DNA from 2 places in the Solwaraspora sp. WMMD937 genome. Region 2 is predicted to be linked to the other one. Evidence: riboswitches for the same ligand, from Rfam matches in the RefSeq annotation. Region 2 holds a riboswitch; the other holds the start of a gene.

Region 1 (4,897 bases), 2.6 Mb from region 2:
GGGCAACCCTCAGCTCCTGCAGAAGATCGGAAAAGTTGCGCTGCCAGCGTTCCTTCTCAGTCTCCCGGTCCACGTCCGCTCGTCCTCCTGCCGGACCGCCCACGCTCAACTGGCGGTCAGCAATGTGCCCCGGACGCCACGGCGGGAAACCTCTACTCGTACTGCTGCCGGGGTGCGTCGATCTGCTGCCACGACTCGACCGCCAGGTAGGGGATGCTGGCCCCGTTCACCGGGTCGGTGCCGATCCGGTCGCTGTACCGGCCGACCACCTCGATCCAGGTGTCCGCCGGCAGCCCGGTCGGGGCGCTGCCGTCCATCCCGACCTTGATCGGCCGGCCGTCGGCGGCGCAGCAGGAGAGCACGATCCGGGCGAGCATCGGCTCACCGTCCGGGCCGTCGGTGACGAAGCCGGTGAGCCGTACGTTGCGCCCGTCCAGCGACCGGCCCTCGTCGAAGATCGCCCGGGAGGCGTAGTCGAGCACGCTGATCTCGGCCGGATCGCCGTCCGGCAACGGTGGATAGTCCGACGACGCCTGCTCGCTGCTCAACGCGGTGCCGGCCTGCGCGACGGCGTACGAACCCAGCGCCGGCGGGGCGACCAGCAGCAGCCCGAGCACCGGCAGGATCAGCAGCCAGCCCACCCTCGGCTCGTGATGGGCGTGGCCGTGGCCGTCGTCGGCGGTGCCGCCGGGCCCGTCGTCGACGGCGTGGCCGTGCCCGGCGGGTACGCCGACGGCAGGGGCCGGCGTCGACCGACGTCGCAGGTCGTGCCAGAGCGTCATGACCGCAGCGGCGATCAGCAGCAGACCGGCGACGATCAGGAACGGCTGCAGCGCCTCCTTGACGTACCGCAGGTACATGTCGGTGACGCTGGCCCGGACCACCGCGCCGCCGAGCAGCAGCAGCACCACGCCTTGAGCCTGTTTGTTCACAACAGCACCGTCCCCACCGCGACCGCCACCACGATGGCGATCAGGAATGTCGCCGGAGCGAACCGGTACGCGAATCTGCGCCCGAACGTGCCGGCCTGCATCGAGACAAGTTTCAGGTCGACCATCGGGCCGACGACCAGGAAGACCAGCCGTGACGTGAGCGAGAACTGCGACAACGAGGCCGCGACGAACGCGTCCGCCTCGGAGCAGATCGACAACAGCACGGCGAGTGCGGCGAGCGCCAGGATGGACAGCACCGGGTTGTCGGCGAGGGTCTGCAACCAGCGCTCCGGCACCAGCACGTTGATACTGGCGGCGGCCATCGCGCCGATCACCAGGAAACCGCCGGCGTGCATGATGTCGTGCCGGACCGCCGCCCAGAACGCCCGCGCTCGGGACAGGTCGTCCAGGTCGGGGCGGTGCGGCAGGCGGATCCAGTCGGTGCGCCCCAGCCGCAGCCACAGCCAACCCATCACGACCGCGACGAGCAGGCTGGCGACGCCACGGCCGACGACCATCTCCGGGTTGTTCGGAAAGGCGACCGCCGTGGCCACCAGCACGATCGGGTTGATCGCCGGGGCGGCGAGCAGGAACGCCAGCGCGGCGGCCGGCGCCACGCCCCGCCGGATCAGCGACCCGGCGATCGGCACCGAACCACACTCGCAGCCGGGCAGTACCACCCCGGCGGCGCTGGCCACCGGCACCGCCAGCGCCGGGTGTTTCGGCAGCGCCTTCGCCCAGAACGACCGGGGCACGAAGACCGCGATCACCGCGGAGAGCACCACCCCGAAGACCAGGAACGGCATCGCCTGGACCATCACCGACACGAAGACCGTGGTCCAGGTCTGCAGCCGGGGGTCGGAGATCAGGTTGGCCAACGGCTCGCGGAAGATCACCAGCCCGATCAGCAGGAAGGCGAGCACCTCCACCGAGCCGACCCGGTCACCGAACAGCCGGCGTCGGGGTGGTCGTGAGCCACCGGGCGGTCCAGCGGCACCGCCGGACCCGGGCAGGTCGTCGTCGGCCGGTGCGGCCCAGTCGATCTCGTCGCCTGGGCGCGTCCGACGCGTCGCGGTGCGATCGGCAGCGGTCACGGCGGGCTGGTCCCCTCGCTGGTGTGAAGGCGGGCAGTTCACGATAACCCGCGCAGGGGTGCCGGCCACCACACCGGGACGCGCCCACTGTCGGTGCGGTGCCACCGGTGCTAGCGTCGGTGGCACAACCTGATGTCCCACAGGGGAGCGCACACAGCGCTGAGAGTGCGGGGAGTCCCGCAGACCCTCGAACCTGATCTGGGTAATGCCAGCGCAGGGAGTTGGAGCGAGCTATGCCGCAGCAATCTTTGCCCGCCGACCGTAGCTGGCGGACCGTCGACATCGTGGTCGCCTCGGTGATCGCGGTCGCGTTCGGGGTGGTCTTCTGGCTGTGGGGGTTGATCTGGACCGCCACCGAGGCCGCGTTCACCTTCTTCCCGCCCGCTCAGGCGGTGCTGTACGGGGTGTGGCTGGTGCCGGCCGTGCTCGGCGCACTGGTGATCCGCAAACCGGGGGCCGCACTGTTCTGCGAGCTGGTCGCCGCGATCGTCTCGGCCGCGTTGGGCAGCCAGTGGGGCGCCGTGGTGATCGTGCAGGGGCTGGCCCAGGGGGTCGGTGCCGAACTGGTCTTCCTGGCGGTGGCGTACCGCTCGTTCCGGCTGCCGGTGGCGCTGGCCGCCGGTGCGGCCGCCGGGCTCGGCGCGGCGATCTTCGACCAGATCCGCTACTACGCGCCGTACGACCTGGTCAGCTTCCGGATTCCGATCTTCATCGTCACCGTGGTCAGCGCGATCGTGCTGGCCGGTGCCGGCAGCGTGGCGCTGACCCGGGCACTGGCCCGCACCGGGGTGCTCGACCGGTTCCCCGCCGGCCGCGACCGCGCCACGGTGTGAGCCCGCCGGGGCCGCACCACCGGATGAGCCGGCCGGAGCTGGCCGGGGCCGTGGCGATCGAGCTGGGGTTGACCAGGTCGTGAGCCGGCTGGAGCTGCGCGGGTTCGGCTGGCGGCACGCCGGCCGTCGGGCCTGGGCGGTCCGCGACGTCGACCTGAGCGTCGACGCCGGCGAACGGGTCCTGCTGCTCGGGCCGTCGGGGGCCGGCAAGAGCACGCTGCTGGCGGCGATCGCCGGGTTGCTGCCGGCCGACTCGGGCGAGCAGGCCGGCACCGTCACCGTCGACGGGCTCGACCCGCGCAAGGCCCGCGAGCGGGTCGGCATCGTCTTCCAGGACCCGCAGAGCCAGCTGGTGATGGCGCGCAGCGGCGACGACGTGGCGTTCGGGCTGGAGAACCGGGGGGTGCCGGCCGAGCAGATCTGGCCACGGGTGGACGCCGCGCTGGCGCGGGTCGGTTTCCGCTACGGCCGGGACCGGCCGACTGCCGCGCTGTCCGGCGGCGAGCAGCAGCGGCTGGCCCTGGCCGGGGCGCTCTCCCTGCGGCCGGGTCTGCTGCTGCTGGACGAACCGACCGCGAACCTGGACCCGGCCGGCGCCGACCTGGTCCGCGACGCCGTCGCCGGGGCGCTCGACGGGGACCGGGACACCACGCTGGTGATCGTCGAGCACCGGGTGGCGCAGGCGCTGCCGCTGGTCGACCGGGTGGTGGTGCTGTCCGCCGGGGGCGGCGTGCGGGCCGACGGCAAGCCGGACGAGATCTTCGACCGGTACGGCGGGCAACTGGCCGCCGACGGTGTCTGGGTGCCGGACCAGCCGCTGCCGCAGCGCGGTGGTTCCGCCGCCCCGGCTGGTGAGCCGCTGCTGATCGCCGACCGGGTCGGGCTGGCGCCCCGGCTCGCCCCGCTCTCCGACGACGTGCCGGTACGCGGCGGCGAGGCACTGGCCGTGCTGGGGCCCAACGGCGCCGGCAAGACCACGCTGGCCCTGCTGCTCGGCGGGCTGGTCGCGGCCACCGACGGAGCGGTCCGGGCCACCGCCGCGTTGACCGGCGGCCAGGTGGGGCCGGCCCCGCACCGGTGGCGGGCACCGGAGCTGGTCCGCCGGATCGGCAACGTGTTCCAGAACCCGGAGCACCAGTTCGTCGCCACCACGGTGGCCGACGAGCTGGCTCTCGGCCCGCGCCGCTGCGGGCTGCCGGAGGCTGCCGTCGCGCCGGTGGTCGACGAGCTGCTGCACCGGCTGCGACTGGACCGGCTGGCGGCAGCCAACCCGTACACCCTCTCCGGTGGTGAGGCGCGGCGGCTGAGTGTGGCGACCGCCCTGGCCACCGCGCCCCGCCTGCTGGTGCTCGACGAGCCGACGTTCGGCCAGGACCGGCGCACCTGGCTCGAACTGGTCGCGCTGCTCGGCGAGCTGCGCGACGCCGGGCACGGGATCGTGACGGTGACCCACGACGTCGACCTCGTCGCCGCCCTCGCCGACCGACGGTTGACCCTGTGAACCGACCAGCGGTTGACCCTGTGACCGGCGGCGCGTTGGCCCGTCGCAACCCGGTGGCGAAGCTCGCCGCCGCACTGGTCTTCTCGGTGCTGCTGCTGGCCACCCTGGACCCGGTGGCGCCGGCCGTCGCGATCGCCGTCGAGCTGGCCGTGGTCCCGCTGTTCGGGCTGGGCTACCGTGCCCTGCTGCGCCGGACGGCACCGCTGCTGCTGAGCGCCGCCGGTGTGCTGGTCACCCTGACGCTGTTCGCCGCCGAACGGACCGGCCCGGTGCTGCTCGCCGCCGGCCCGGTGCTGGTCACCAGCGGCGTGCTGGTCACCGCGCTCGGACTGGCGTTGCGGCTGCTGGCCGTGGCGCTGCCCGGGGTGCTGGTCTTCGCCACCACCGACCCGACCGACCTGGCCGACGCCCTGGTGCAGAACGTCAAGGCCCCGCCCCGGTTCGCGATCGGGGCGCTCGCCGCGTTCCGGCTGGTGCCGATGCTGGCCGCCGAGTGGCAGTTGCTGGCGATGGCCCGCCGGGCCCGGGGCATCGACG
Region 2 (4,897 bases):
GCGGTCGCGATCGGCGGCCTGGCCGCGCAGCCGGCCGTGGCGTCGGTGATCGCCGGGGCGACCACCCCCGAGCAGGTACGGGCGAACGCCGCCGCCGGGACCTGGCAGCCCGACGCCGCCGACCTCGCCGAACTGCGGTCGATCCTGCCGGAGCCCGCCGGCCCCGGCGGCTCGCTGAGCTGACCGGAACTGCATCCACAAGATCATGTGAGGCTCAGATACCCTACGTCGCGCTCGTAAGGTATCTGAGCCTCACATGATCTTGTCCCCTCGGCTGGACTTCCGCCGATGATCGGGTACCCGCATTGCGTGGCGTGGAGGCTGGCTGCGGATCGCGGTGCTTCGTGTCGATTTCGGGTTAGCCGTCAGCCGTTGATTAATTAGCGGTTCAGCAATGGCGTCGTGGCGTTGTGGTAGAGATATGTCCACTCGATAGCGAACGTCGTCTGTCGATCATTCTGTCGTCGGTGAGTGGCATATCAGGAGGTGGCAACGTGCCCGCAGCATTGTTGAACTCGTCGGTGCCGCGGCGGCAGCTCGGTCGGGAGCTGCGTCGGTTGCGGGAGCGGCTGGCCGGGGTTCCGCAGACCACGGCGGCCCGGGAGTTGGAGTGGTCGGCGACCAAGCTGCTGCGGATGGAGCGCGGTGAGGTGCCGATCCGCGCCGAGGATGTGGTGTTGCTCTGCGAGTTGTACGGCGCGGACCTGAAGACCATCGAGGCGCTGGCGGCGCTGGCCCCGAAGACCAAGGAGAAGGGCTGGTGGCACGACTACGCCAGCATCCCGTCCTGGTTCGAGCTGTTCATCGGTCTGGAGGAGGCCGCCGCCCACCTCCGCGAATTCCATACGGAGCTCGTCTCCGGCGTGCTGCAGACCCGCGAGTACGCAACTGCCGTGTTCAGCGTGAACCAGTACGAAGTGCCGGCGGAGGAGATCGAGCGCAGGGTCGAGATGCGGATGCGTCGCGCGCGGTTGCTGACCCGAATGGAGCCCTACCTGCCCAGGTTCGACATCGTGCTCGACGAAGCGATCCTGCGTTGACCGATTGGCAGCGGTCAGACCATGGCCGGACAGTTGCGTCGGCTGGCTCAGGCCGGGGAGCAGCCGAATGTCTCGATCCGGGTGCTGCCCTTCAGCGCCGGGCTGCACGCCGGCCTGATGGCGCACGGTTCGTTCACTCTTCTTGATTTTCCAGAAGGGAACGAGCCGACGACTGTCTACGTGGAGGAGCTGACAGGAGCTCCTGTTCCTCGATCGGCCGGATGAGGCTGAGCGGTACGCTTGGACCTTCACCGACATCGCTGGCCGGGCGCTGAGCGAGCAGGCCAGTCGTGACCTCTTCTGGCGGACCGCGAAGGAGTACGAGTCATGATCGATCTTTCCGGAGCTAGCTGGCGCAAGAGCAGCCGATCAAACAACCAGGGTCAGTGCGTCGAGGTGGCGGACGGACTGAGTGGGGTCGTCGGGGTGCGGGACTCGAAGGATCCGGCTGGTCCGGTGCTGGTGGTCGCCCCGGCAAGCTGGTCACGCTTCGTCGCCGCTACGAAGAACAGCACCCTCACGAGTTGATTGGCGGTCGGTTGAGTTCCGCCGCGACGCCGCCTCGTGACTTCGACCGCCGAGGCGTGATCCGATCCGTAAGGGAGTACGGCGATGATCGACTTTGGTTCCACCAACTGGCGGAAGAGCAGCCGGTCGAACAACCAGGGCGAGTGTGTCGAGGTGGCGGACGGGCTGGGTGGCGTGATCGGGGTGCGGGACTCGAAGGATCCGGCTGGTCCGGTGCTGGTGGTCGCCCCGGCAAGCTGGTCGAGTTTCGTCGCCGCCGCGAGGGCTGGCACCTTCACCAGCTAACGCTTCTGGGTCCGGCCGACCAGAGGATCGCGTAGGGCGGCCGGACCCAACGAGCGCATGTGGTCCTGGGTGCAACCACGGGTCTACCACACGTGGTGTTGGAACCCGGCACGCCAGACGCACAAAGGGCCCGCGTGAGCGGGCCCCAAGGCGGCTGCGGGAACCCCGAAGGGCCTCCTGCGCTACCGAGCGCAGCATGACTACTGGCAGTCGCCTACGCCAATGAGACAGCACCTGGGGTCGGCATCATTCTGTCTGGCCGGCCTGCGGTGAGCCTGGTCACGGCCGACAGCGGCGGGGTGGGCAGCGACCGAAGGTTGCCTCGGATCGGCCCTTGGCGGATCGACGAGACCGTCGTACGGTAACAGGCAAGTAACCCACGGGAGCCCGGTGCACCGGGCTGAGAGGGAGGCTGACGCGGCCTCCGACCGTCGAACCTGATCCGGGTAATGCCGGCGCAGGGAGGAGCGTTGCCGTGCCGTCCCTTGGGCGACTGCATCTGATCACCGACACCCGACCCGGGTGCGACCCGCTCGGCGTACTGCGGGCCGCGCTCGCGGCCGCGCGGTCCGCCGACGCCGCCGCCGACCTGGTCGTGCAGGTCCGCGTCGAGGACGACATGTCGGACCGGGACGCGTACGAGTTGACCGTCCGCGCGGTCGCCGAATGCACCGCGTACCGGGTGACCTGCCTGGTCAACGACCGGCTGCACATCGCGCTCGCCACCGGTGCGGCCGGCGCGCACGTCGGTGCCCTGGATCTGCCGGTCGACGCCGCCCGTCGGGTGCTCGGGCCGGCCGCGATCCTCGGCGCCACCGCTCGCGACCCGGCCACCGGGCGGGCGGCGGTCGCGGCCGGGGCGACATACCTGGGGGTCGGGCCGTGCTACGCCACCGGCACGAAGACCGGTCTGCCCGACCCGATCGGGCCGGCCGGGCTGGCCGCCGTCGCCGCTACGGTCGACGTGCCGGTGATCGCGATCGCCGGGGTCACTGTGGACCGGGTTGTGCAGCTGCTGGCCGCCGGGGCGCACGGGGTCGCGGTGGTCGGCGCGATCGCCGGAGCCGCCGATCCGGGCCGGGCCACCGCTGACCTGCTGACCGCGGTACGGCAGCGGCCCGCCGCCGCCGACGGAGCGCCGGCATGACGGTGACAGGCAGCGGAAACGCCAACGGCCGGGCCGATGTCGCGGTGGTCGGCGGCGGGCCGATCGGGATGAGCATCGCCTGGCGGTGCGCCCAGCGCGGGCTGCGTACCGCGCTCTACGACCCGGCGCCCGGGTCCGGGGCGTCCTCGGTGGCCGCCGGGATGCTCGCCCCGGTCGCCGAGTCGCACTTCGGCGAGGCCGAGCTGACCCGGCTGCTGGTCGACTCGGCGGCCCGCTGGCCGGCGTTCGCCGCCGAGCTGACCGCCGTCACCGGCCAGGACATCGGCTACCGCACCGACGGCACGCTGGTCGTCACGCTCACCGGCGACGACCGGCGCGAGGCGGAGCGGCTCTGGGCGTACCAGCAGAGTCTGGACCTGCCGATCACGCTGCTGCGCGCCACGGCGCTGCGCGAGCGCGAACCGGCGTTGGCGCCGAGGGTGCGCGGCGGTGCGCTGATGCCCGACGACCACCAGGTCGACCCGCGTCGGCTGGTCGCGGCGTTGGACACCGCGTTGGACCGGGCCGGGGTGACCGTCGTCCCGCAGCCGGTCACCGATCTTTCCGCACTGGACGCGCGGGTCGTCGTGGTCGCCGCCGGCTGCGGATCGGCGGCGCTGACCGGGCTGCCGGTCCGCCCGGTGAAAGGCCAGATTCTGCGGCTGCGGGCACCCGCCGGCGCCGTCGGGTTCCGGCATGTGATCCGGGGGTACGCCGACGGCCGGCACGTCTACCTGGTGCCGCGCGCCGACGGTGAGGTGGTCGTCGGCGCCACCGTCGAGGAGCGCGTCGACACCACCGTCACCGCCGGAGCGGTGCTGGAGTTGCTGCGCGCCGCCGCCGACCTGCTGCCGGAGATCGCCGAGTACGAGCTGGTCGAGGCACAGGCGGCGGCCCGGCCCGGCACCCCGGACAACGCGCCGCTGCTCGGCTGGCACCAGCAGCCCGACGTCAACTCGGCCGGCGGCACCGCAGGCCGGGAAGTGCTGGTGGCGACCGGGCACCACCGGCACGGCATCGTGCTGGCCCCGGTGACCGCCGACCTGATCGCAGACCTGGCGGCTGGGGGCGACCCGGATCCGGCGCTGGCACCGTTCCAGCCGGCCCGGTTCACCGCCGCGACCAGCGAGATCGCGAGGGAGGAGCAGCCGTGGAGTTGATCGTCAACGGGGCACCGATGACCGCGCCGACCGGGACTTTGCTGGTCGACGTCGTCCGGGCGGTCACCGACCGGGCACGCGGCGTCGCTGTCGCCGTCAACGGTGAAGTGGTGCCGCGCAGCGGCTGGTCGGCCGAGCAGCTGTGCGACGGCGACCGGGTCGAAGTGCTGATCGCGGCGCAGGGCGGGTGAGTCGGATGCCGTTCACCGTTGCCGGGCACAGTTTCGACTCCCGGCTGATCCTCGGCACCGGCGGTGCCGCCAACCTGCACATCCTGGAGCAGGCGATTGCGGCCAGCGGCACCGGCCTGGTCACGGTCGCGCTGCGCCGGGTGGACAGCGCCGCCACGATGCACGGCGGCCTGCTCGACCTGCTGGAGCGCTGCGGCGTACGGCTGCTGCCGAACACCGCCGGCTGCTACACCGCCACCGAGGCGGTCAAGGTGGCCCACCTGGCCCGCGAGGCGTTCGACACCGACTGGGTGAAGCTGGAGGTCATCGGCGACGAACGGACCCTGCTGCCGGACGGCGCCGAGCTGCTGCGCGCCGCCGAGCAACTGGTCGACGAGGGCTTCACAGTCCTGCCGTACACCACCGACGATCCGGTGCTGGCCCGCCGGCTGGCCGACGCCGGCTGCGCGGCGGTGATGCCGGCCGGTGCACCGATCGGCTCCGGGCTTGGCATCCTCAACCCGCACCACATCCGACTGATCCGACAGTCGGTGGACATCCCGGTGG

The links. A riboswitch is a leader RNA that binds a small molecule or an ion and turns the genes downstream of it on or off. The one in region 2 is predicted to bind thiamine pyrophosphate.
Positions count from the first base shown of each region.
Region 1: linked by a shared signal. The riboswitch ahead of O7621_RS26665 (ECF transporter S component) and the one ahead of O7621_RS08860 (thiamine phosphate synthase) in region 2 are both predicted to bind thiamine pyrophosphate.

Region 1 is NZ_CP120738.1:6,040,526-6,045,422, forward strand. Features, by position in the region: gene O7621_RS26650 (DUF6328 family protein) at 1-73, opposite strand, end outside; gene O7621_RS26655 (TIGR03943 family protein) at 153-932, opposite strand; gene O7621_RS26660 (permease) at 929-1,885, opposite strand; TPP riboswitch at 2,158-2,263, shown strand; gene O7621_RS26665 (ECF transporter S component) at 2,260-2,859, shown strand; gene O7621_RS26670 (ABC transporter ATP-binding protein) at 2,939-4,360, shown strand; gene O7621_RS26675 (energy-coupling factor transporter transmembrane component T) at 4,357-4,897, shown strand, end outside.
Region 2 is NZ_CP120738.1:2,055,789-2,060,685, forward strand. Features, by position in the region: gene O7621_RS08835 (aldo/keto reductase) at 1-183, shown strand, start outside; gene O7621_RS08840 (Scr1 family TA system antitoxin-like transcriptional regulator) at 495-1,040, shown strand; gene O7621_RS08845 (Scr1 family TA system antitoxin-like transcriptional regulator) at 1,044-1,265, shown strand; gene O7621_RS08850 (DUF397 domain-containing protein) at 1,368-1,568, shown strand; gene O7621_RS08855 (DUF397 domain-containing protein) at 1,653-1,853, shown strand; TPP riboswitch at 2,223-2,334, shown strand; gene O7621_RS08860 (thiamine phosphate synthase) at 2,329-3,000, shown strand; gene thiO (glycine oxidase ThiO) at 2,997-4,160, shown strand; gene thiS (sulfur carrier protein ThiS) at 4,151-4,351, shown strand; gene O7621_RS08875 (thiazole synthase) at 4,357-4,897, shown strand, end outside.